DNA from 3 places in the Actinoplanes missouriensis 431 genome. Region 1 is predicted to be linked to each of the others. Evidence: riboswitches for the same ligand, from Rfam matches in the RefSeq annotation. Region 1 holds a riboswitch; each other region holds the start of a gene.
The links. Region 1 has a riboswitch for cobalamin ahead of AMIS_RS14385 (ABC transporter substrate-binding protein). Riboswitches for the same ligand answer to the same signal wherever they lie in the genome.
Positions count from the first base shown of each region.

Region 2: it holds a riboswitch for cobalamin, as region 1 does, so the genes downstream of both, bluB (5,6-dimethylbenzimidazole synthase) here and AMIS_RS14385 (ABC transporter substrate-binding protein) in region 1, are expected to answer to the same signal.
Region 3: it holds a riboswitch for cobalamin, as region 1 does, so the genes downstream of both, AMIS_RS26705 (VWA domain-containing protein) here and AMIS_RS14385 (ABC transporter substrate-binding protein) in region 1, are expected to answer to the same signal.

Region 1 covers NC_017093.1:3,062,971-3,070,462, forward strand. The annotation lists gene AMIS_RS14355 (hypothetical protein) at 1-261, opposite strand, end outside; gene AMIS_RS14360 (PilZ domain-containing protein) at 326-1,000, opposite strand; gene AMIS_RS14365 (copper resistance CopC family protein) at 1,149-1,676, opposite strand; gene AMIS_RS14370 (Dyp-type peroxidase) at 1,747-2,889, opposite strand; gene AMIS_RS14375 (copper chaperone PCu(A)C) at 2,907-3,482, opposite strand; gene AMIS_RS14380 (cytochrome c oxidase assembly protein) at 3,511-5,529, opposite strand; cobalamin riboswitch at 5,623-5,808, shown strand; gene AMIS_RS14385 (ABC transporter substrate-binding protein) at 5,851-6,876, shown strand; gene AMIS_RS14390 (FecCD family ABC transporter permease) at 6,912-7,492, shown strand, end outside.
Region 2 covers NC_017093.1:4,495,371-4,502,862, forward strand. The annotation lists gene AMIS_RS21095 (sensor histidine kinase) at 1-1,134, shown strand, start outside; gene AMIS_RS21100 (response regulator) at 1,193-1,846, shown strand; gene AMIS_RS21105 (beta-L-arabinofuranosidase domain-containing protein) at 1,957-4,290, opposite strand; gene bluB (5,6-dimethylbenzimidazole synthase) at 4,619-5,254, opposite strand; cobalamin riboswitch at 5,293-5,491, opposite strand; gene fahA (fumarylacetoacetase) at 5,540-6,709, opposite strand; gene AMIS_RS21120 (hypothetical protein) at 6,706-7,492, opposite strand, start outside.
Region 3 covers NC_017093.1:5,771,809-5,779,300, reverse strand. The annotation lists gene AMIS_RS26720 (universal stress protein) at 1-95, opposite strand, end outside; gene AMIS_RS26715 (citrate synthase) at 269-1,552, shown strand; gene AMIS_RS26710 (gluconokinase) at 1,731-3,296, opposite strand; cobalamin riboswitch at 3,465-3,635, shown strand; gene AMIS_RS26705 (VWA domain-containing protein) at 3,672-5,822, shown strand; gene cobO (cob(I)yrinic acid a,c-diamide adenosyltransferase) at 5,974-6,573, shown strand; gene AMIS_RS26695 (cobyrinate a,c-diamide synthase) at 6,567-7,492, shown strand, end outside.

The sequences.
Region 1 (7,492 bases):
GACCCGCACCGCGAGGCTTCGGGCGCACAGGCGCGCGATCGGGTGGGAGACCTGCATGGTCGCGATCAACCGGCTCACGGCGCGGAGACTGGTCTCGTCCCCGGTCAGACCGGCGTCGAACAACAGCGTGAGCCAGAGGTCTTCGGTATGTGGCCCGAAGTAGCCCTGCAGGGCGGCGCGAGCCGTCGCCAGCGACGGCTTCTCCAGCTCATAGGCCGCCGTCGGGGCGGAGGATCCGGGCCGCGCGTTTCGATCAGCCATCGGTTCCTCTCGTCGGTACGAGCCCCTCCTTCAGATCGGCCGCGCCGTCGCTCACCTGAGCCGTTCAATCCGGGTGCAGGGCTATGCGGTGCTGCTCGTCGTGCAGGAAGGTGCCGAGTTCGTCCATCGTGGCGATGTTCAGGTGCAGGAACCGGACCCGGATCTCGGCGGAGTGCTGGTCGGCGCCGGTGATCTGGCACCGCAGGTGGTGGATGCCGCTCGGGAGGGTCAGGTCGACCGTGGCCGAGGCGCCACCGGCTATCCCGGCTGCGGCGAGCGCCGCCCGCGCGTCGTCGTGCCCGGGCAGCTCCAGCAGGATGTTGGCGCCGCCGAGGGAGACGTCACGGGTCCAGCCGGAGACCGCCCGGTCGTTCACGGTGTGCAGGGTGGCGGGCACCCGGACCGGCACCCGCGTGCTCAGCCGCCGCTCGATGCCGGTGACCGACTGGTCCACCCGGATGTAGATGCCGGCCGGGGCGGAGGGCGGCGGGGCGATGACCGTGCCGGTGGCGAAGCTGCCCCGGCCGTCCTGGGTCCACTGCAGGTCGGCGGAGGTTCCCTCGGCGATGCCGACGCCCTCGTGCTCGACACGCAGCAGGTCGCCGGGCTGCCGGGTGACCCGGCAGACGATCGTGGGCCCGCTGCCGAACGAGATCATCACCTCCGGCGCCCGCCAGGGCAGTGGTTGCTCCTGGATCACATTCACTTCGATGCGCGGTACGCCCAGGGTGCGATTCATCGCAACCTCCCCTCGTGACGAGACGGCAGGTGTCGCTCTTCGACAGTCTGATCGGCAACTTGCGGCCAAACCTGCGGGAGTCGGTCACCAGGAACGCCGGGGCCGTTACGGACGACTCACGGTGTGAACCACGAACGCGGTGACGGTCTCATGACCCGGACCGCCGGCGACCGGTGCGGAGCCAGACGGCGGCGACGGCGACCACGAGGCCGGCGCCGCCGACACCGGCCAGCAGGCCGGTCCGCACACCACCGGATCCACCCTCGGTGGCCGGCGCGGCGGCCACCGAGGCGGCCACCGGCGCGGCCGGCAGGCCCGGGTCGGCGACGGTGAACGGGTACGACCCCTGCACGGTGTGCCCGTCGACCGACACCACCCGGTACGCCACGGTGTGCACGCCGTTGCCCAGCGCGCCGGTGAGGGTCAGCGTCCCGGACACGTCGTCGACGGTCACCTCGGACGCCGGCACCCGCTGCTTCGCCGGGTCGCTGACGACGATCGTGATGAAGTCCGGGTTGATCCGCTCGTTGAACCGCAGCGTGACGGCGGACGGTGCCGCGGCCAGGACGGCGTCCTTGGCCGGGTCCGCCGCGACGAGCTGGGCGTGCGCCCAGGCCGGAGCGCCCGGCGCCAGCACCCCCAGGACGACGGCCACGACGATGACCAGCCGCCTCACGCCGCCACCACAGTCACGGCCGTGACCAGCCGCCTCACGCCGGCACCGCCACGAGAGTCACGGCGAAGCCTCACGTCAGCACCTGCTCGCCGATCCAGCCGCCCTCGGCGCATCCTGGCGGCACCGCGAAGACCGCCGAGCCGATCGGCGTGATCCACTCGTTCAGCAGGTCCTTCTCGGCGAGACGGCGCTGGATCGGCACGTACTGCTCGGCGATGTCCCGCTGATAGGCGGCGAAGATCAGTCCGCTGTCCGGCACTCCGCGCGCGTCCGGCACGCCGTCGTAGTTGTACGGCCGGCGCAGGATCTTCAGTCGCGGATCCTCGACGCGGGCCCGGGTGACGTGCGAGAAGTCCGGCATCTTCGGCAGGCCGAACTCGTCGACGGCGGCGAAGTCGGGCCGGTCGTGCTCGGCGGCGCCGCTGAGCGGGGCGCCGGAGTCCATCCGCCGGCCGGACGCGTTCTCCTTGTCGGAGACCGACAGCTTGTCCCAGGCCTCCATCTCGGCCCGGATCCGGCGTACGACCAGGGTGCTGGACCCGTCCGGGTTCCACACCGCCGGGTCGATCTCGGCGCCGCGGGGGTTGGCGGTGCCGTCGAGCTGGCCCATCACGTTGCGCTGGGTGTGCTCCGGCGCGTGAACGCCCGGGCTGCGCCGGAAGCCGATCTGCACCCAGCGGACCGCCGCGAACGGCCGCGCGTCCTTGATGATCATGCGTTGGGCGTGCGCGACGGTCAGCGGGTCGTCGGCGCAGATCTGCACCAGCAGGTCGCCGCCGGACCAGCGGTCCTGTAGCCGGTCGATCGGGAACGCCGGCAGGTCGGCGATCGGGGCCGGCAGGCGGGCGGCGCGGTAGAGGCCGGGACCGAAGCCGAACGTGACGGTCAGCCGGGCCGGGAGCACGGCCAGCGTCGCGTCGGTGTCGCCGAGCGCGGGCTCGCCCCGGGTGAGGCGGGACGCGTCGTCGGTGAGCAGCCGCATCATCCGGCCCAGCGCCGACCGGTCGGTCCCGGCCTGGAGGGTGAAGGCCAGGAACGAGGCGTGCGCCGGTGGATCCTCGGCCACCCCGGACTGCCGGGGGCCGTGGAACGCGACGACGGCCGTACCGATGGAGGTGTCCGCGGCGGACGCGGCCGCAGGCCGCACGCCGGCCCCGGCAGCGACGCCGAGGCCGGTGACCGCACCGGCGGTGAGCAGGCGACGCCGGCTCACCGGGGGAGGCGGGATCGTCACGGCGCCGTGCTGCCCATCGGCATGCCGTGACCCGGGGCGTAGCTCTCCTCGGCCCCGGCGAACGGCTTGGCGACCGCGGTGAACGGCACCGATGAGCCGTCGGCGAGGGTGAGGGTGAACGTCACCTCGTCGCCGGCCTTGATCTCCTGCGCCGGCTTCATCAGCATCAGGTGGTCGCCGCCGGGCGCCAGCTCGTGGGTTCCGCCGGCCGCGACGACGAAGCCGCCCTCCTTCTCCCGCATGATCATCTTGCCGTCCTGCATGGCCATCTCGTGCAGCTCCGCCGGCGAGGCCGGGGTCTGCACCGAGGTCACGGTGATGTCCGCGCCGGTGCCGTTGACAAGCGTGCCGAACGCCGCCGTCATCTCGCCGGCCTTGGCCGCCTTGACCCACGGGTCCTTGACCGTCAGGGTGGCCGCCGCGGCCGCCGGCGCGCTGGGCGGCGTCGTCCCGGCGCCCGAGGTGGCCTCGGTGCCGCCACAGCCGGACAGGCCGCCCGCGGTCAGGACTCCGGCCAGCAGGACGGAGGCGGCGGCGCGGCGCCGGGGACCGGCGAAGAAGGTGAATCGCATGATGCCCGTTTCGTTAAGGGGTGTGTGCCTATTGGTCTGCGTCCGGCGCCGGAAAGTTCCCACCGGCTTGCTCCCGCGCGGCCGTGGCGGCGAGGAACGCGTTGTAGCGCGCGAGGTCGTCCGGCTCACCGGAGCTGTCGGCGCGGTCGGCGGCGCGGTCCAGACGGGCCTGCTCGCGCTCGTCCGACCGGATCCACTGGCGGACCAGCACCAGCATGATGACGACCGCCGGGATCTCGCCGAACGCCCAGGCCAGGCTCGCGCCGAGATGCTGGTCGGCAAGCAGCGACGACGCCCAGGGCGGATGCACGGCGGTGTACCAGTCGGCGGCGATCACCGTGGTGGACTGCAGCAGCACGAACCCGAAGAAGGCGTGCGCCACCATCGCCAGGAAGTGCACGACGGTCAGCATGGCCGGATGCACCCGGCGGCGTCCCGGATCGACGCCGATCAGCACCCAGAACAGCAGGTAGCCGGCGAGCACGAAGTGCACCAGCATCGCCAGGTGCCCGAGGTGGTACCGCATCAGCGTGCCGAGCAGGTCACTGAGGTAGAGGCCGTACAGGCTCACCACGTAGATGCCCAGGGCGACCAGCGGATGACTGAGGATCCGCGCGGGCCGGCTGTGCAGGATCAGCAGCAGCCACTCCCGGGCGCCGCGCACCTGCGGATCCGCCGGGCGGCGCAGCGCGCGCAGCGCCAGGGTGACCGGGGCGCCGCCGACCAGCAGGATCGGCACCGCCATCGACAGCACCATGTGCTGCACCATGTGGACGCTGAACAGCACGTAGGCGTACCGGGCGACGCCGAGCCCGGTGATCGCCGCCAGCAGCAGCATGCCGGAGACCCAGGAGACGGTACGGGTGATCGGCCACCCGTGCCCGGCCCGCCGCAGCCGCCACACGCCGACCAGGTAGGCGGCGATCCCGGCAGCGCAGACGGTCAGGAAGAACATGTCCGGCAGCGGGCCGGTGAGCATCCGCACGGCCGACGGCGGGCCGGGCTGGTCGAAGCCGAGCAACTCCACCAGGGGATCCGGCGCCACCGTCTCCTCCGGAACCGGGGTCGGGCTGCGCGACAGCGCCACCGCGAGACCGGCGGCCGCGCCGAGGACCACCAGCTCGCCGGCCGCCAGCCGCAGGAACGCCCACGGCGCTCCGGCTCGGAGCGCGGGCAGGGTCCGGCGGCGATGCGCCACCCCGATCAACCCGACGATCACCAGGGCGAAGACCTTCAGGAGCACCAGTACGCCGTACCGCGAGTCCCCGAGCGCCGCCGCCCCGCCCAGCCGGACCGCGGCGTTGGCCACCCCGCTGACCCCGGTCGCCACGAAACACGCGAGGGCCAGCCGGCTGTACCGGCCGGCGGTGTCGGCGAACCGCCGATGCCGGCGCACCAGCAGCAGGCCGGCCAGCCCGCCGATCCACAGTGACGCCGCCAGCACGTGCAGCGCCAGACTCGTCACCGCGATCTGATGGTCACCCGCGCCGGCCGCGTGCCCGGTGAAGGCCGGTGGCAGCAGGGCGATCATCGCCAGGCCGGCGGTGACGGCGGCCAGCCCGCGCGACACCCCGCCCCGGCTCAGCACCGCCACCGTCACGGCGAGTGCGGCCTGCAGCAGCAGCGCCTGCCCCTGCGAGATCGAGATCGCGAAGCTCAGCACGGCCTGGCCGCTCAGCCGGGTCACCGGCATACCGAGCACGTCGGAGACGGTGAGGACGATCAGAGCCGTGGACGCGAGCCCCCAGGACAGCGCCAGCCAGGTGACCCGGCGCAGCAGCAGCCAGCCGTGGGCCGCCACGCTGCGACCGTCGCCGGGCAGCAGGAACGCCGCCGTGACGGTCAGGCCGGCGGTCAGCACGCCGAGCAGATCCGCCAGCATCCGCACGATCGGCAGCAGCCACAGGGTGACCGGTCCGGGAGTCGGGATGCCCGGCAGCACGGTGTCGTCGACCGCCCCGCCGAACCGCAACGCCATGATCAGGACCAGTCCGGCCGTCGCCGCGACGGCCAGCACCACGGCAGGTGTTCTCAGCGAACTTCGCACGGCACATCAGTCGGCCCGTACGCCGTGATGGTTCCCGGGGTGATCCGAACCTCGCCCCGCGACCGCCCGGGTCGGGCCGCCGGACCGGGCGGCTACAGTGATCGCCGCCGTGGTGCTCGGGAAGCCGGTGTAAAGCCGGCGCGGCCCTCGCCACTGTGAACGGGACTGCCGTCGGCCCTCGTCGCGCGTCGAGGTCACTGGGTGCTTCTCGCCCGGGAAGGCCGGCCGCCGGCGCACCATCCCGTCAGCCAGGAGACCGGCCACGGCACGCTTCGACCCGTCCACGAGGTGCTGGAAGGCGGTCCCGCTGTGCGGTTCCCCATGCCCTGGCGTATCACCGCGCCACTGTCCGTTCTGCTGCTCGCGCTCGCCGGCTGTGCCGGTGACGGCGCCGGACCCGAGGCGGCCACCGCGAGCGGGGCGGTCACGGTCGCCAACTGCGGGGTCGCCGTGCCGGCCGGCGCGCCGCCCATCCGGATCTTCGCGGCGTTCCACAACGGCATCGAGGCGGTGTACGCGCTCGGCGCCGGCGATCGGCTCGTCGGCGCGGCCTACCTGGACAATCCGCTGCTGCCCGGGTACGCCGGGCAGTTCCACCCGGATCGGCAGAAGCCGGCCTACTACCCGGAGGAGTACCCGAGCCGGGAGGAGGTGCTGCGGCTCGACCCGGACTTCGTCGTCTCCGGTTTCACCGGCGCGTTCACCACCGAGGGCCTGGGCACCCGCGCCGAGCTGGACAGGATCGGCATCGGCTCGTACCTGTTCAGCCAGTACTGCCCGACCGCCGACGGCGAGGGACAGAAATCGCTCGGGGAGAACGACGTCTCGCTCGACGGCGTCTACCGCGACCTCACCGACCTGGGCCGGGTCCTCGGCGTCCCGGCGCGGGCCGAGGCGCTCGTCGCCACGATGCGGGAGACCGTCGCCGGGGTGGAGGGCAAGCTCGCCGGGGTCGAGCGGCCGACGGTCGCGATGCTGAACCGGCCGGGCGGCGGCGAACTGCGGGTCTTCGGCGCCGGTGACGTCGCCACCACGATCATCGAGAAGGCCGGCGGCACCCAGGTCTTCGACGACGTGCCCGGCCGGCTCACCCGGATCGGCACCGAGGAGCTGATCCGGCGCAAGCCTGAGGTGATCGTGGTGCCGGCCTGCTGCGGCGCCGAGGTCGGACCGGACGGCGCTCGCAGCGTCATCGACGGGCTCAAGGCCGACCCGGCGCTCGCCAATGTGCCCGCGATCCGTGACGGCCGGATCTATGCGGTCACGTTCGCCGAGGTCACGCCGGGTGTGCGCAACGCCGACGCGGTGGCGAACCTGGCCGCTCTGCTGCACCCGGAGCGGTTCTGAACGCTCGCGCAGCCGGGCTGACCGGGGCCGTCGTCGTGCTCATCGCGGCGGTCCTCGGTTCCCTGACGATCGGCAACGAGACCATCAGCATGGGTACGGTGGTCGGCACCTGGCTGCACCCGGACGGCTCCGACGCTCAGCGGATCGTGGAGTACCTGCGCTTACCCCGTACCCTCGTGGGGGTTGCGGCCGGCGCGGCCCTCGGGGTGGCCGGCGCTCTGCTGCAGGGCCTGACCCGCAACGCCCTGGCCGGGCCGGAGGTGCTCGGGGTCAACGCCGGCGCCGCGCTGAGCGTGGTGCTGGGGATCTCGGTGTTCGGCGTGCACACGTTCGGAGGCTGGGTGTGGTTCTCCTTCGCCGGAGCGGCCCTGGCCGGCGCCGGGGTGTACGCGCTGAGCTCGCTCGGCCGCGGCGGGGCGACCCCGGTGAAACTGGCGCTGGGCGGCGCCGCCGCGACAGCGCTGCTCGGCGGGCTGACCACGGCGCTGACCCTGCTCGACATCAACACGTTCAACGCGTACCGGTACTGGTCGGTGGGCGCGCTGACCGCGGCCGGCCTGCCGGTGATCGGCGCGGCGCTGCCGTTCCTGGCCGCCGGGACCGTCCTGGCGGCGAT
Region 2 (7,492 bases), 1.4 Mb from region 1:
GGGACCGATCGGCGCGGGCTTGCCATCGCCGTCGCCTGGACCATGACCGCGTCCGGCGTGCTCGTCGCGGTGTCGATCGTGTCCTGGTGGAGCGATCGGGCCACCGGGCCGCTGCTCGCCCTCGACGTGACGACCGGCGTCCTCGGCTGGATGCTCACCCCGCTGCTGCTCCACCGGCCGGTGCTGGCCACCGCGATGCTCACCGCCCTCGCCGCGCTCTCCCCCGCGGTCACCCCGCCGGCCACGATCGGCGCGTTGCAGGTCGCGCGGCGGCCGCGCTTCCCGGTCGCGATCGGCGTGGCAGCCGCCGGTGTCGCCGCGCACGCGATCCAGGGGGCATGGCGATCCAACCCCGGCATGTCATACGGCTGGTGGCTGATATTGATCACCATTGGGTACGGTGCTCTGCTCGGCTGGGGCGCCTGGGCCCAGGCCCGGGAGGCGCTGATCAGCTCCCTGCACGAACGCGCCCGCCGCGCCGAGGCCGAACAGGGCCGCCGCGTCGCCGAGGCCCGCATGCTGGAACGCCGCAAGATCGCTCACGAGATGCACGACGTGCTCGCCCACCGGCTGTCGCTGCTGGCGACGTTCGCCGGAGCGATGGAGTACCGCCCGGACTCCCCGCCCGAGCAGCTCTCCCGCGCCGCCGGGGTGGTCCGGGACGGGGTACATCAGGCTCTCGAAGAACTCCGCGAGGTGATCTCGCTGCTCCGTGAGGACGAGGTGGAATCCGACGGGAGCCGCCCGCAGCCGGTGCTGGCCGACGTGCCCCGCCTCGTCGAGGAGTCCCGGGACGCCGGAACCGCGGTGCAGCTGCGCTCCACCGTGGAGGAGCCGGGAGCGGCGCCGCCCGCGGTGGCGCGGACCGCGTACCGGGTGATCCAGGAAGGGCTGACCAACGCCCGCAAGCACGCGGCGGGGCAGCCGGTGTCGGTCGCTCTGCGCGGCGGTCCCGGTGCCGGGCTGGAGATCTCGCTGGTCAATCCGCTGGTGGTGTCGGGGGCGCCGGGGTTCTCCGGTGGAGCGGGGCTGGTGGGGTTGACCGAGCGGGTCAGCCTTGCCGGGGGACGCCTCGACCACGAGGCGATCGACGGCGAGTTCCGCCTGCACGCGTCGTTACCATGGCCGTCATGACCCCGCCGGTGCGCGTGAGCTCGCTCGTGTTGTCGGCTGCGGCGTGGGCGTGGCCGTCATGACGCCGCCGGTGCGTGTGCTCGTGGTCGACGACGACGCTCTGGTGCGCGCCGGGCTGACCATGATGCTCGACGGCGCGCCCGGCCTCGCCGTCGTCGGGGAGGCCGACGACGGCGACAAGGTCCCGGCCGCCACCGACGCCCACCACCCCGACGTGGTGCTGATGGACCTGCGGATGCCCCGCGTCGACGGCATCACCGCCACCCGGCGGCTGCGCGCCCGCCCCCGGCCGCCCGAGATCATCGTGCTGACCACGTTCGACACCGACGAGAACATCCTGCACGCGCTGCGCGCCGGGGCCAGCGGCTTCCTGCTGAAGGACACGCCGCCCGCCCGGATCGCCGAGGCCATCCGGCAGGTGGCAGCCGGCGAGCCGATCCTGTCCCCGCGGATCACCCGGCGGCTGATGGACCGGGTGTCCGTCCAGGCCGGGGCGTATGCGCGGGCCACCGCGGTGCTGGCCGGCCTCAGCCCCCGGGAACGGGACGTGGTCGTGGCGATCGCGCGCGGCCGGAGCAACGCGGAGATCGGCGCGGAGCTCGACATGACGCTGGCGACCGTGAAGACGCACGTGTCGCATGTGCTCACGAAGCTCGGGCTGGACAACCGGACGCAGATAGCGCTGCTCGCCCACGACGCGGGCCTGGTCTGAGCGCGATCCGCTCTTTTCTGCCGCGCCGCGGTCGACCCCGCGGGAGCGCGTGTCCGCGCTCCCGCGGGCCATCCCCGGTATCTCGACGAGCCCAGCGACTCCGACCGAGGTCAGTTGTTGACGATCCGCCAGCGGTTGTCGGCGCCGCCGTTGTCGGAGTCCTGGACGGCCAGAGCACCCTGGGCGGTGGAGTTGTTCTGGATCGCCAGCAGCTTGCCGCTGTGCACATTGCGGATCTTGTAGGTGCCGTCGCCGTTGTTCACCAGCGTCCACAGGTGGTCCGCGGTTCCCGTGTCGCCCCACTGCAGGACGCGGGCGCCGTCGCCGGTCCCCATGTTCTCCACGCCGAGGACCTTTTGGCTGTTGGCGTTGCGGAACTTCACGTTGTTGCCGGAGGTCACCATCGTCCAGTTGTGGTCGGCCGTGCCGGTGTCGCCCCACTGCAGCGCCAGGCCGCCGTCGGCGGTGGACATGTCCTGGATGCCGAGGACCAGGTTGCTGCCCACGTTGACCAGCTTGACCGTGCCGGTCGGCTGCTGCGGACTGCCGCCGGCGTTCCAATAGACGGTGTAGTTGAAGCCCTGCGCGTCCCAGAACGGACCCAGGTTGACTCGAGCGCCGTTCGCCGTGGCGGTGAACGCCAGCGACGTGGTGCTGGACCGGGCGATCGACGAGACGGTCAGCGACGGCAGGGCGCTGAGCGCGGTGTTGCCGTAGTTGCCGGCGAGCACGCTCGGGCCGTACGTGATGGCCTGGATGTCGGCGTTGTCATTGGCCGCCTTTATGATCACGCGCATCGGCAGCCGCACGGTGATGGTGTCGCCGTCCGCCCAGGTACGGGTGACGGTGGCGTAGCTGCCCGGAGTGACGGTGATGTTCTGGTTGGCACCGTTGACGGCGATGGTCGCGCCGGCCGCCCAGGCGGGGATGCGGAACCGGATGCCCCAGCTGCCGCTCACGCTGCCCGACAGCGTGAACGTCGACGTGTCACCCACCGGGTACGCCGTGGTCTGCGTGACCGTCAGCCCTCGCTCGGACCAGTTGAGCGTCGACGGCACGTACAGGTTGACGGTCAGCGTGGTGCCGCCGCGGAAGTAGATCGAGTCCATCAGCTTGGTGTTGGTCTCGATGCCGGTGCCCTGGCAGCACCAGAACGAGTTGTAGTCGGTGCTCCACGTGCCACCACCCCACGCCGGGCCCACGCCGCGCCGGCCGCCTGCCTTGAGCGGGGTGAAGTACGTGATGTGGCCGTGGCTGTCCGCCGGGTTCTGGGCGCCGATCAGGTGGTTGTACAGCGCGTTCTCGTAGAAGTCGAAATATCCGGCCCGGTTGGGGTCGAGCTGCCACAACTCGCGCGTCAGCTTCAACATGTTGTACGTGTTGCACTGCTCGCACGTGTCGTTGGTCAGGTAACCCGCGATCGCGTTCGGCGCCTTGAAGTGCTCGGCCTGACTGTTGCCACCGATCGCGTACGTGTGTGCGCCGACCGTGATGTTCCAGGCATTGCCGGCGATGTCGCGGTAGCGGGTCGTGCCGGTGGCCTTGAACTCCCGGATGGCGCCGACCCACTTGGGGATGTTGGTGTTGGCGTGCTTGCCGTTGAGCTCGTCGCGGTTGGCCGCCAACGGGTCGAAGATCGCGGCGTGGTCGAAGCGCTGCGCCACTCGCAGCCAGCGGGCGTCGCCGGTCTGCTGGTAGAGGTTGGCCAGCACCTCGTTCATACCGCCGAACTCGGTCTGCAGGGTCGTCTGCATCTGGCTGTAGCTGAGCCGGCCGGTACGCCAGTCGACCCACCCGGCAAGCTTCAACAGGACGTCCTTGGCTTGGGTGTTGCCGATCAGCCGCCACACGTCCAGCAGACCCGCGAGGGTCTTGTGGATGCAGTAGTACGACACCGCGATCGGCTTGCCGGACTCGACGGCGTCGAGGTCCGACTCCGGAAAGCCGGACAGGTAGCCCGCGTTGAACCCGGCCACGGCGTTGTTCGCCTGGCACTTGGCCAGCTCGGCGACCATGTAGTCGGCCTTGTCACGGCAGGTGGTGTCGCCGGTGTAGGCGTACGCCTGCGCCCATGCGGTCAGGAAGTGGCCCTGCATGTGCGAGCGGAACGGGAAGTTCGGCGCGTCCCAGCCGCCGTTCGCGGCGGCACCGGCGGTGGACAGCCGGTGGTTGGCGCGGAAGACGTAGAGCATCCGGTTGACGTCGACGAACCGCAGGTAGTTCATGGTGCGGTTCTGGTTGTCCAGCAGCCGGCTCGCGGTCAGCCGCACCTGACCGGGCATGAACTCGGACGCCGCGTTGCCGATGTCCGTACGTACCGGCGGGACGACGGCGGCATCGGCCTCCGCGGTGGTCGCAGCGATGGAGACGCCGACGGCGGAGACGACCGCACCGGCGCCGGCGGCACGAAGGACGCTCCGCCGGCTCAGGGGAAGGGACGACACGAATCCTCCAGAGGATGGGGACGGGAGGGAACGAAGACGACCGATGTATTCGTACCGGGGGGGATGAACGTTAACATCGACGTAACTGGATCGTTGCACAGGTTCGATGCCGCGACAAGACGCCGACGATTTCGGGCGGGTACTCGCACAGGCTTTCCCACAGCTCCGCTGCTCGGGACCGATCAGGGGAATCATGCCGTGCCCGACATCAGGAAACGGCTCACACCAGACAGGGCTCGATCGATTTGTTAGCGCTCACGAACATCGGCCAGAGATGCGGAAGCAGCCGGTTGTCCGGGCGACCACCCCGCGCCCGAAAGGCCCGGCGTCAGCCCTCCCTCGGGGACCACCTGTTCTCGTGGACCGCCGACTGCCACGGCATTCGCCTGCGCCAGCCATGGCGTTCCAGGTCGGGGGTCTCCTCCAGGTGGGTCACCGGCCCCAGGCAGAGCCACGCCACCGGGCGGATGCCGGCGGGTATGCCGAGCAGGTCCTGGACGAACGGCTCGCGGTAGAAGGAGACCCAGCCGACGCCCAGGTCCTCGGCGGTGGCGGCGAGCCAGAGGTTCTGGATCGCCAGGCAGACCGAGTAGAGGCCGGCGTCCGCGATGGCGTGCCGGCCGAGGACTGCCGGGCTGCCCCGGTCCGGGTCGTAGGTGACGACCACGGAGAGGGTGGATTCCCGTACCCCCTCGATCTTGATTTTGGAGAAGGTGGCGGCGGCGTCCGGGTCGAGGGTGGACGCGAAGGCCGCGCGCTCGCGCTGGACGTGATCGTGGAAAGCGACGCGGGTTGACTCGTCGCTGACCAGGATGAAGTCCCAGGGCTGGGAGAGTCCGACGCTGGGTGCGGCGTGGGCGGCCGCCAGCACGCGATCGAGGACCGCCGGTGGGATCGGGGCGCCGGTGAACTGGCCGCGGACGTCGCGGCGGCGGTGGATGACGTCGTACAGCTGACTGGACATGGGCAGGCTCCCGCTGCGATTCGGCCCGGGCGTGCGCCCGGGCGACAGTCGGCGAGGCCGGTCTTCGGACTCCCGGATCGTCGCCTCACCGCCCGCCTTCCCAGCCGTTGCGGCCAGTGGCTGCGCTCGCGCGCGTGGGCGGCGGCTCCCCGGTCACCGCGGCGGGCCCGTGCCGGAATCACACCGGCTTCCCAGATTCTCCCCGCTCCGAGCCGGACCAATCCATATCGGACACGTCCGGAGCGGAACGGGGCACCTCACCATGATCTTGTGCCGTGCTGAACCCTACAACGCGCTCACGATCCGCCCGCGGACCTCCCCGAAGCTGATCGTGGAGCCGTCCGGGCCCGGCGCGACCGCGCTGATCACCACCTCGTCGCCGTCCTCGAGGAACGCGCGGGTCGAGCCGTCCGGCAGCGCGAGCGGTTCCTGACCGTTCCAGGACAGCTCGATGAGCGAGCCCGGCGAGCCGCCGCTGATCGTTCCGGAGGCGAACAGGTCACCGGTGCGCAGCGAGGCGCCGTTGACCGTCAGATGGGCGAGCATCTGCGCGCCCGTCCAGTACATGTCGGCGGCGCGCGGCTGGGAGATCACGTGACCGTTCAGGGTCACCGTAAGCCGCACGTCCAGGCCCCACGCCGGCGTCTTCTCGTCGTCGAGGTAGGGCTGCACCGGCACGGAACGCTCCGGCGGCGCCACCCGGGCATGATCGAGAGCGGACAGCGGGACGATCCACGGGCTGATCGAGGTGGCGAAGCTCTTGCCCAGGAACGGGCCGAGCGGAACGTACTCGAAGGCCTGGATGTCCCGCGCCGACCAGTCGTTGACCAGGCAGACCCCGAAGACGTGTTCCTCGAAGGCGCCCAGCTCGACCGGTTTGCCGAGCGAGGATCCGACGCCGACGACGAAACCCAGTTCGGCCTCGATGTCGAGCCGCTGGGAGGGCCCGAAGACCGGGCCGACCCGCTGGCCGCTCGGCCGCACGATGTCGGTTCCTGACACGACGACGGTTCCGGCGCGGCCGTGATAGCCGATCGGGAGGTGTTTCCAGTTGGCGGTGAGCGGTTCCTGGCCGGGGCGCAGGATCCGTCCGAGGTTGGTGGCGTGCTGCTCGGAGGCGTAGAAGTCGACGTAGTCGGCCACCGTGAACGGCAGGTGCATCGTCGCCTCCCGGGCCGGCACGAGATGCGCCGCGATCAGATCGCGATGAATCTCGTCGGTGACCCAGGTGGTCAGCTGCGCCCGCAGGTCGGCCCAGACGCGGGGGCCGGCGGCCAGCAGGGCGTCCAGGGACGGGCCGGCGACCGCGCCGGCCAGTTGCGGGGCGAGGCGCCGGACGGCCGCCGGGAGATCGATGATCTGGTCGCCGATCGCGACGCCGGCCCGGGGATGCGGGTCGGCCGCGGTGCTGAACACGCCGTAGGGCAGGGTGGCCGGGCTGCCGAGCGGGCTCACAGGATGTCCTCCGGGAGAAGTCCGAGCTGCAGCAGGCCGTCGACCGGCTCGCTGATGCTGCATGTGCCGAAACTGACGAACTGCCGCCGCACGTCGCGGGCCAGTCGATCATCGATGGTGGCGATCGCCGCGGCGACCCGGTGACCGTCCTGGTCGGCCAGTGCGGCCGCGACCTCGTCCACGCCGCCACCCTGGACGGCGTGCGCGGTCGCGACCAGCACGTTGAGGAACCCGTGATGCTCGAAACCGGTCAGCGGGTCACGGTGACGGATCGGATCGTGGAGTCCCGCGGTGAGCTTGAACGGCACCCCGCCCGCGGTCGCCCGGCAGATCGCCTCAGCCAGATCCTTTTCGGTCGGGAACGCGTCAGGCCGTACCCCACCGGTCCTGATCTTCAATCGCAGGCCCGCGTCGCGCAAGGCCGCGACGCGGGCCGCGGTGATCTCTCCCCGGCCCACCTCGCGGTACGCGGTCAGCGTCCCGCCCGGACTGATCAGTTCCGGCCCCTCGACCGCCACGACTTCGATCGCGGTCGACGCGGCCGGAATCGCGGCCACGTCCGGCCCCGGCAGCACGAGCGACACCGGCAGCGGCCGCCCTGGCGCGGCCGCCGCGATCGGCTCGGCGGCGGCGATCGGCGCGGGTGCGGCGATCGGCGCGGGTGCGGCGACCGGCGCGGATGCGGCGACCGGCCCGGCCGCCGCGACCAGCTCGTCGAGGCGGGCCAGCGAGCAGACGAACGGCCCGAGCAGCGGTTCCAGGGGCGACAGCTGCCGCTCCCGG
Region 3 (7,492 bases), 2.7 Mb from region 1:
AGGCACCCGCGGGAGACGGCCTCCCGCGCGGCCAGCCGGACCGCGGCGCGACCGGACGCGGTGCCGTCGACGCCTACCACGACAGGATCTGGCATCGGTCCTCCCGTAACAAAGCCGCAATATACCGACCATTGTCTATGGTGCAACGACCCATACGTACTGGTGACCAATGCCTCAACAGATGGCTACCTGATGACCCATTCAGGTTGAGGGTTTACGGTGAACGGCAAAATCTTTGGGACATCTGCCGGTGAAGTGAGGGAAATACATGACGGATGTCAAGCTCGACCACCCTGGTGGCCAGCTGTCGATGTCGGTACGCGAGGCCGTCGACGGGCCGGGCGGCATCGACGTCAGTGCTCTGCTTAAGGAGACCGGCTACGTCACTCTCGACCAGGGGTTCGTGAACACGGCGTCGACCACGTCGAAGATCACGTACATCGACGGTGACCAGGGCATCCTGCGGTACCGGGGTTACCCGATCGAACAGCTGGCGGAGAAGTCCACCTTCCTCGAGGTGTCCTACCTGCTGATGAACGGCGAGCTCCCGAGCGCCGCCGAGCTGCGCGACTTCGCGGACAAGATTCGCGTGCACACGCTCCTGCAGGAGGAGATGCGCACGTTCTTCTCCAGCTTCCCGCGGGACGCGCACCCGATGTCGGTGCTCTCCTCGGCGGTCACCGCGCTCTCGACCTTCTACCAGGACTCGCTCGACCCGCTCGATTCCGAGCAGGTTGATATCTCCGCAATCCGCCTGATGGCGAAACTTCCGACGATTGCGGCGTACGCCTACAAGAAGTCGATCGGCCACCCGCTGCCGTACCCGGACAACTCGCTGGACTACGTCGAGAACTTCCTGCGGCTCACCTTCGGCCTCCCCACGCTGCCCTACGACGTGGACCCGAAGGTCGCCAAGATCCTCGACATGCTCTTCATCCTGCACGCCGACCACGAGCAGAACTGCTCCACGTCGTCGGTGCGGCTGGTCGGCTCCGCGCAGGCGAACCTGTTCGCTTCCGTCTCGGCCGGCATCAACGCGCTCTCCGGCCCGCTGCACGGCGGGGCGAACGCGGCGGTGCTGGAGATGCTGGAGCAGATCCGCAAGGACGGTGGAGACGTCAACTCGTTCGTCACGCGAGTGAAGAACAAGGAAAAAGGCGTCAAGCTGATGGGCTTCGGCCACCGGGTCTACAAGAACTACGACCCGCGCGCCGCGATCGTGAAGAAGGCCGCCCAGGAGGTCCTGGCCACCCTCGACACGCCGGACCCGCTGCTGGAGATCGCGTTCAAGCTCGAGGAGATCGCTCTCTCCGACGAGTACTTCATCTCCCGCAAGCTCTACCCGAACGTCGACTTCTACACCGGCCTGATCTACAAGGCCATGGGCTTCCCCACCAAGATGTTCACGGTGCTGTTCGCGATCGGCCGCCTGCCCGGCTGGATCGCCCAGTGGCGCGAGATGATGGTGGACCCGGCCAACAAGATCGGCCGTCCGCGGCAGATCTACACCGGCTCCCCGGTCCGCGACTTCGTCCCGCTCGACAAGCGCTGACCCACCGAGCGACAACGCCCTGCCGGTCCCTTCCGGCAGGGCGTTTCTCCTTCCCGGTACGCGTTCGGGCTCCCCGCACGCCGACGGTCCCCGGCAGGCCGCGCGGCCGTCTGCCCGCTCCCGGCCGTCCGGCGTCTTTCGCTACGGCCGCGTGGTCACCCCGCGACCGCCCGCCGGGTCAGGCGCCGACCGCCTTCTCCGTGCCCGGCAGCGGCTCCGGCGCGAGCCGGTCCAGCTCGGCCACCACGTCGAGCACGGCCAGGGCCGACTCCTCCACGAGCGGACGCAGCCGCCGGTAGAGCTCCGCGTCCTCCGGCTCCGGCCGGGTGTGCCGGCTGATCGGGACCAGAGCGGCCGCCTCGGCCAGGTCGGGGAACTCGCCGAGGGCGTGCCGGGCCAGCAGGCAGGCCCCGAGCGCGGTGCCCTCCGGGGTGTCCGCGACCGCGACCGGCAGATCGAGCGCCGAGGCCAGCACGCTCACCCACAGCTCGGACGCGGCCGCCCCGCCGGTGGCCCGGATCTCGGTGACCGGGTACCCCTCCGCCTCGAACGAGTCCCGCACCAGCGCGAGCTGCTGGCACACCCCCTCCACGGCGGCGCGGACCAGATGCGGGCGCTTGTGCTCGCGGCGCAGCCCCAGGTACGCGCCGCGCAGACCGGGACGCCACCACGGCGCCCGCTCACCCAGCAGGTAGGGCAGGCAGAGCAGGCCCTCGCTGCCGGCCCGGACCCCGGCCGCCTCCTCCAGCAGCGCCGCGTCCCGTTCGTCGGCGTCCTCGCCCTCGGCGCCCGGCCGCTCGAACCCGGCCGCGAAACTCTCGCCGGCCCACCGGACCACCGAGCCGGCGTTGTTCACCGCGCCGCCGATCACCCAGCGGTCCTCGGTGAGCGCGTAGCAGAACAGCCGGCCCGCCTCGTCGCTGGCCGGCCGGTCGACGACCGTGCGCAGCGCGCCGCTGGTGCCGAGCGAGACGGCCGCGATCCCGGCCGGGGTTGCGCCCACGCCGAGGTTGGCGAGCGGACCGTCGGCGGCCCCGATGATCAGCGGAACGGCCTCGTCGAGCCCGGCCGCCCGCGCCACCTCGGGCCGCAGCCGCAGCCGGGTCGTCGTCGGCACCACCTCGGCGAGCTGCTCCGCGCGCACCCCGGCGATCCCGAGCGCCTCGTCGTCCCACTTGCGCGAGTGGATGTCGTAGAGGCCGGTGCCGGAGGCGAGCGACAGGTCCACCTGGAACGGCCCGCCGGTGAGCGCCGCGACGATCAGCTCCTTCACCCCGCCCCACCGGGGCGTGCCCCGCAGGGTGTCCGGGTCGGTCGCCTCCCACCAGGCCAGTTTGGTCAGTGGCGACATCGGGTGCACCGGGGTGCCGGTGCGCGCCTGCAGGACCTTGGCCCGCCCGGCCGCGACGATCTGCTCGCACTGCCCGGCCGAGCGCCCGTCCGCCCAGGTGATCAGCGGGCCCAGCGGCTCGCCGTCCGCGGACATCGGCACGAGCGCGTGCAGGAACGCGCTGAGTCCGATCGCGATCACCCGGTCGCCGTTTTCCCGGCACGCGGCGGCGACGTCGGTGAGCGCCTTCACCGCGGCGTCGACCAGCTGCGCCGGGTCGAGCTCGGCGCGACCCGGCCCGGGCACCGACAGCGGGTAGTGCACGCTGGTCAGCGCGCGTATCTCCCCGCGCGGCCCGGCGGCGACGCCCTTGGTGGCGGTGGTACCGGTGTCGATGCCGATCACAACGTCCATGCGTGGCCTCCCTCGTCCTGCCCTTCGCCTTACCCGGCGGACATCCTTTCGTACCGGCCCGGCGCGCCGCTCGTCATCGCCCCGGTGACCGCTGCCCGCGGGGCCGCCCGGGACGCCGGAGCGATCGTTGTCACCGGTGCTCGCGTTGACGCGTACCCCGCCGGTGAGAAAGAGTGACCGGCGAGCGGTAGCGGAGGAACCCGGTGCGAATCCGGGACGGTCCCGCCACTGTGACCGGGGAGCGACCCGCAGCACAGCCACGGCTTCGACAGGGGCCGGAAGGCGCGGTGATCGCCGATCCGGGAGTCAGGAGACTCCGGCCGCTCGTTCGTGGCTGACGTGCGGGCGTGGACACCCGCGCAGAAGGGGACCCTCGTGACAACTCCCTACCCGTTCTCGGCCGTCGTCGGCCTCGATGACCTGCGCCTCGCGCTGCTGCTGACAGCGGTCTCACCCGCCGTCGGCGGCGTGCTGGTGCGCGGCGAGAAGGGCACCGCGAAGAGCACCGTCGTGCGTGCGCTGGCCGGCCTGCTGCCGGGCATCGCGACGGTACGCGGCTGCCGGTTCGCCTGTGACCCGGACGCCCCGGATCCGGGCTGCCCGGACGGCCCGCACCCGATCGGCGGCCCCGCCGACGCCCGCCCGGCCCGGCTCGTCGAGCTGCCGGTCGGCGCCACCGAGGACCGCGTGGTGGGCACGCTGGACCTGCAGCGGGCGCTCAGCGACGGGGTGAAGGCGTACGAGCCGGGCCTGCTCGCCGCCGCCCACCGGGGCGTGCTCTACGTCGACGAGGTGAACCTGCTCCCGGACCACCTGGTCGACCTGCTGCTGGACGCCGCCGCGATGGGCCGCGCGCACGTCGAGCGCGACGGCGTGTCGGTGAAGCACGCGGCACGGTTCCTGCTGGTCGGCACGATGAACCCGGAGGAGGGTGAGCCGCGCCCGCAGCTGGTCGACCGCTTCGGCCTGGTCGTCACCGTGGCGGCGCCCCGCGACGCGGCGCAGCGGGCCGAGGTGGTGCGCCGCAGGCTGGCCTACGAGGCCGGCCCGGACGGGTTCGCCGCCCGGTTCGCCGAGGCCGAGCGGGAGTACGCGGCCCGCATCGCCGCCGCCCGCGCCCAGCTCCCCGGCGTGCGGCTCCCCGACACGGAGCTGGACCGGATCGCCCGGGTCTGCCTCGCTTACGGGGTGGACGGCATGCGCGCCGACATCGTGGTGGCCCGCTGCGCCGTCGCCCTGGCCGCCTGGCACGGCCGCGACCGGGTGACCGCCGACGACGTCCGCGACGCTGCCCGGCTGGCCCTGCCGCACCGGCGGCGCACCGATCCGCTCGACCCGCCGGGCACCGACGAGGAGAAGCTCGAACAGGCCCTGGCCGAGGCCGAGCAGGAGGCCCTCCGTGAGGCCGAGGCCGAGCGTCAGGCGGCGGAGTCGTCCGCCGGTGAGGCTTCCGGGCCGGCCGATGACGACGGCGACGACCCGGACGGCGACGGCCCACCCAGCGGCGGTGGCGGTGGCGGACCGGAGGGCCCGCGGGACGGCGGCGGTCCGGCGAGCGGCTCCGGGGCGGCGGCGGACGGCTCCGGGGCGGCGGCGGACGGCTCCGGGCAGGCAGGGGACGACTCAGGGCAGCAGGAGCAGGCCGCGCAGGGGGACAAAGCGGGCGCGGCGGCGACCGCTGGGCCGGCCTACCGAACGCGGACACTGCGCATCTCGGCCCGGGGTGAGGGTGGTCATGCCGGGCGGCGCTCTCCGGCCTACGCCCGTCGCGGGCGGGTGGTCGGCAGCCGTACCCCGATCGGCAAGCTCGCCGGCGCCCCGCACCTTCCGGCGACGCTCCGTGCCGCCCTGGACCGAGCCGGCGCGGAGGCGGCCTCCCGGGCGCCCTCCGACTTCTCCGAAATGTCGGGAAAGCGGGTCCGGGTGGCGCCTCGGGATCTGCGGGAGTCGGTGCACGTGGGGCGGGAGGCGAACCTCGTGCTCTTCGTCGTGGACGCGTCCGGATCGATGGCGGCCCGGAAGCGGATGACGCTCGTGAAGACGGCGGTGCTGTCGTTGCTGCGGGACGCCTACCAGCGGCGGGACCGGATCGGGATGATCACGTTTCGGGGCGCGGACGCGGAGGTGGTGCTGCCGCCCACGTCCAGCCATGAGGTCGGCGTGATGCGGCTGGCGGCGCTACGGACCGGTGGGCGGACCCCGATCGCGGCCGGGTTGCGCGCCGCGGCGGCGACCATCGCGACCGAACGCCGCCGTGATCCGCGCCGGCGGCCGTTGCTGGTGTTTGTCACGGACGGGCGGGCCACCAGCGGCCCGGATCCGCTGCGGCTCGCGCCGATGCTGAACGGGGTCGCGACCGTGGTCGTCGACTGCGAGTCCGGTCCGATCCGTCTCGGTCTTGCGGGACGGCTTGCCACGGCGCTGAAGGCCGAGCTGATGCCGCTCGAACGGTTGCAGGCAGCGGTCGTGCCCGGCTCCGCGGCGGCGCCCGCCCCGGCGGACCGCGCGTATCGCCGGGCGGCCTGAACCCCGCACGCAGGCGGGGAGCGGCACGCGGGAAGCGGGACCACTGACGGTGGGTGAGGGGAGCGAGCCGGCCCGCGCCGGGTCGCCGGGTTGTCGGGGACGGCTTGGGGTGGCGGGACGGCGTCGCCCGTACAGAGAAAAGGGTTGAAGAATGCCTCAAGGCAAAGTCGCGGTGACTCCGGACGACGGGCTGACCACGCGGCAGCGGCGGCGGCAGGCGGTGTTCGCCGTGCACACCGGGGCGGGCAAGGGGAAGTCGACGGCGGCGTTCGGGATGGCGCTGCGGGCGTGGAGCGCGGGATGGCCGATCGGCGTGTTCCAGTTCGTGAAGTCGCAGAAGTGGAAGGTCGGCGAGGAGTCGGCGCTGAAGGCCCTCGACGGTGTCAACGGCACGCCGGTGACCTGGCACAAAATGGGTGAGGGATGGTCCTGGATCCAGCGGGCCGGCACCGAGCGTGACCACGCCGCCGAGGCCGCCGAGGGCTGGGCGCAGATCAAGCGCGATCTCGAGAAGGAGAGCTACAAGTTCTACGTGCTGGACGAGTTCACCTACCCGATGAAATGGGGCTGGGTGGACGTGGCCGACGTGATCGCGACGATCAAGGACCGCCCCGGTACGCAGCACATCGTGATCACCGGGCGGGACGCGCACCCGGATCTGATCGCCGCGGCTGACCTGGTCACCGAGATGACCAAGGTGAAGCACCCGATGGACGCGGGACGCAAGGGACAGCAGGGCATCGAATGGTGAACCGGGTCGTGATCGCGGCGCCGGCGTCCGGGCACGGCAAGACGACCGTGGCGACCGGGCTGCTGGCGGCGTTCCGCAAGCGTGGCCTCACGACGGCGCCGTTCAAGGTCGGCCCGGACTACATCGATCCGGGCTATCACGCGCTCGCGGCCGGGCGTCCGGGGCGCAACCTGGACCCGGTCCTGGTCGGCGAGGACATGATCGGGCCGCTCTTCGCGCACGGGTCGGCGGGCGCCGAGATCGCGATCGTGGAGGGGGTGATGGGTCTCTACGACGGCCGGATCGGCGCCGGCGAGACCGGATCCACCGCCCAGGTCGCGGAACTGCTGCAAGCCCCGGTGATCCTGGTCGTGGACGCCGCCGCGCAGGGCCGTTCGGTGGCCGCGCTGGTGCACGGTTTCCGCAGCTTCGGGACGGTACGGCTGGCCGGGGTGATCCTCAACCGGGTCGGCTCGGACCGGCACGAGCAGATCCTCCGGGACGCCTGCGAGGAGGTCGGCACGCCGGTGCTGGGCGCGTTGCGCCGTGCCGAGGCGGTCGCCGCACCGTCCCGGCACCTCGGGCTGGTCCCCGCCGCGGAACGCCGCGCGGAGGCCCTGGCCTCGGTCGACGCGCTCGCCACGCTGATCGCCGCCTCGGTCGACCTGGACGCGGTCGCGGCGGTCGCCCGTTCCGCGCCGCCGCTCACGGTCCCCGCGTGGAGCCCGCTCGCCGCGGATCCGGTTCCGGGCCGTCCGATCGTCGCGGTCGCCGGTGGTCCGGCTTTCTCCTTCGGGTACACGGAGACGACCGAGCTGCTGGCCGGGGCCGGCGCCGAGGTGGTGACCGTCGACCCGTTGCGCGACGAGTCGCTGCCGGCCGGGACCCGGGCCCTCGTGGTCGGCGGCGGGTTCCCCGAGGTGTACGCGGCCGAGCTGTC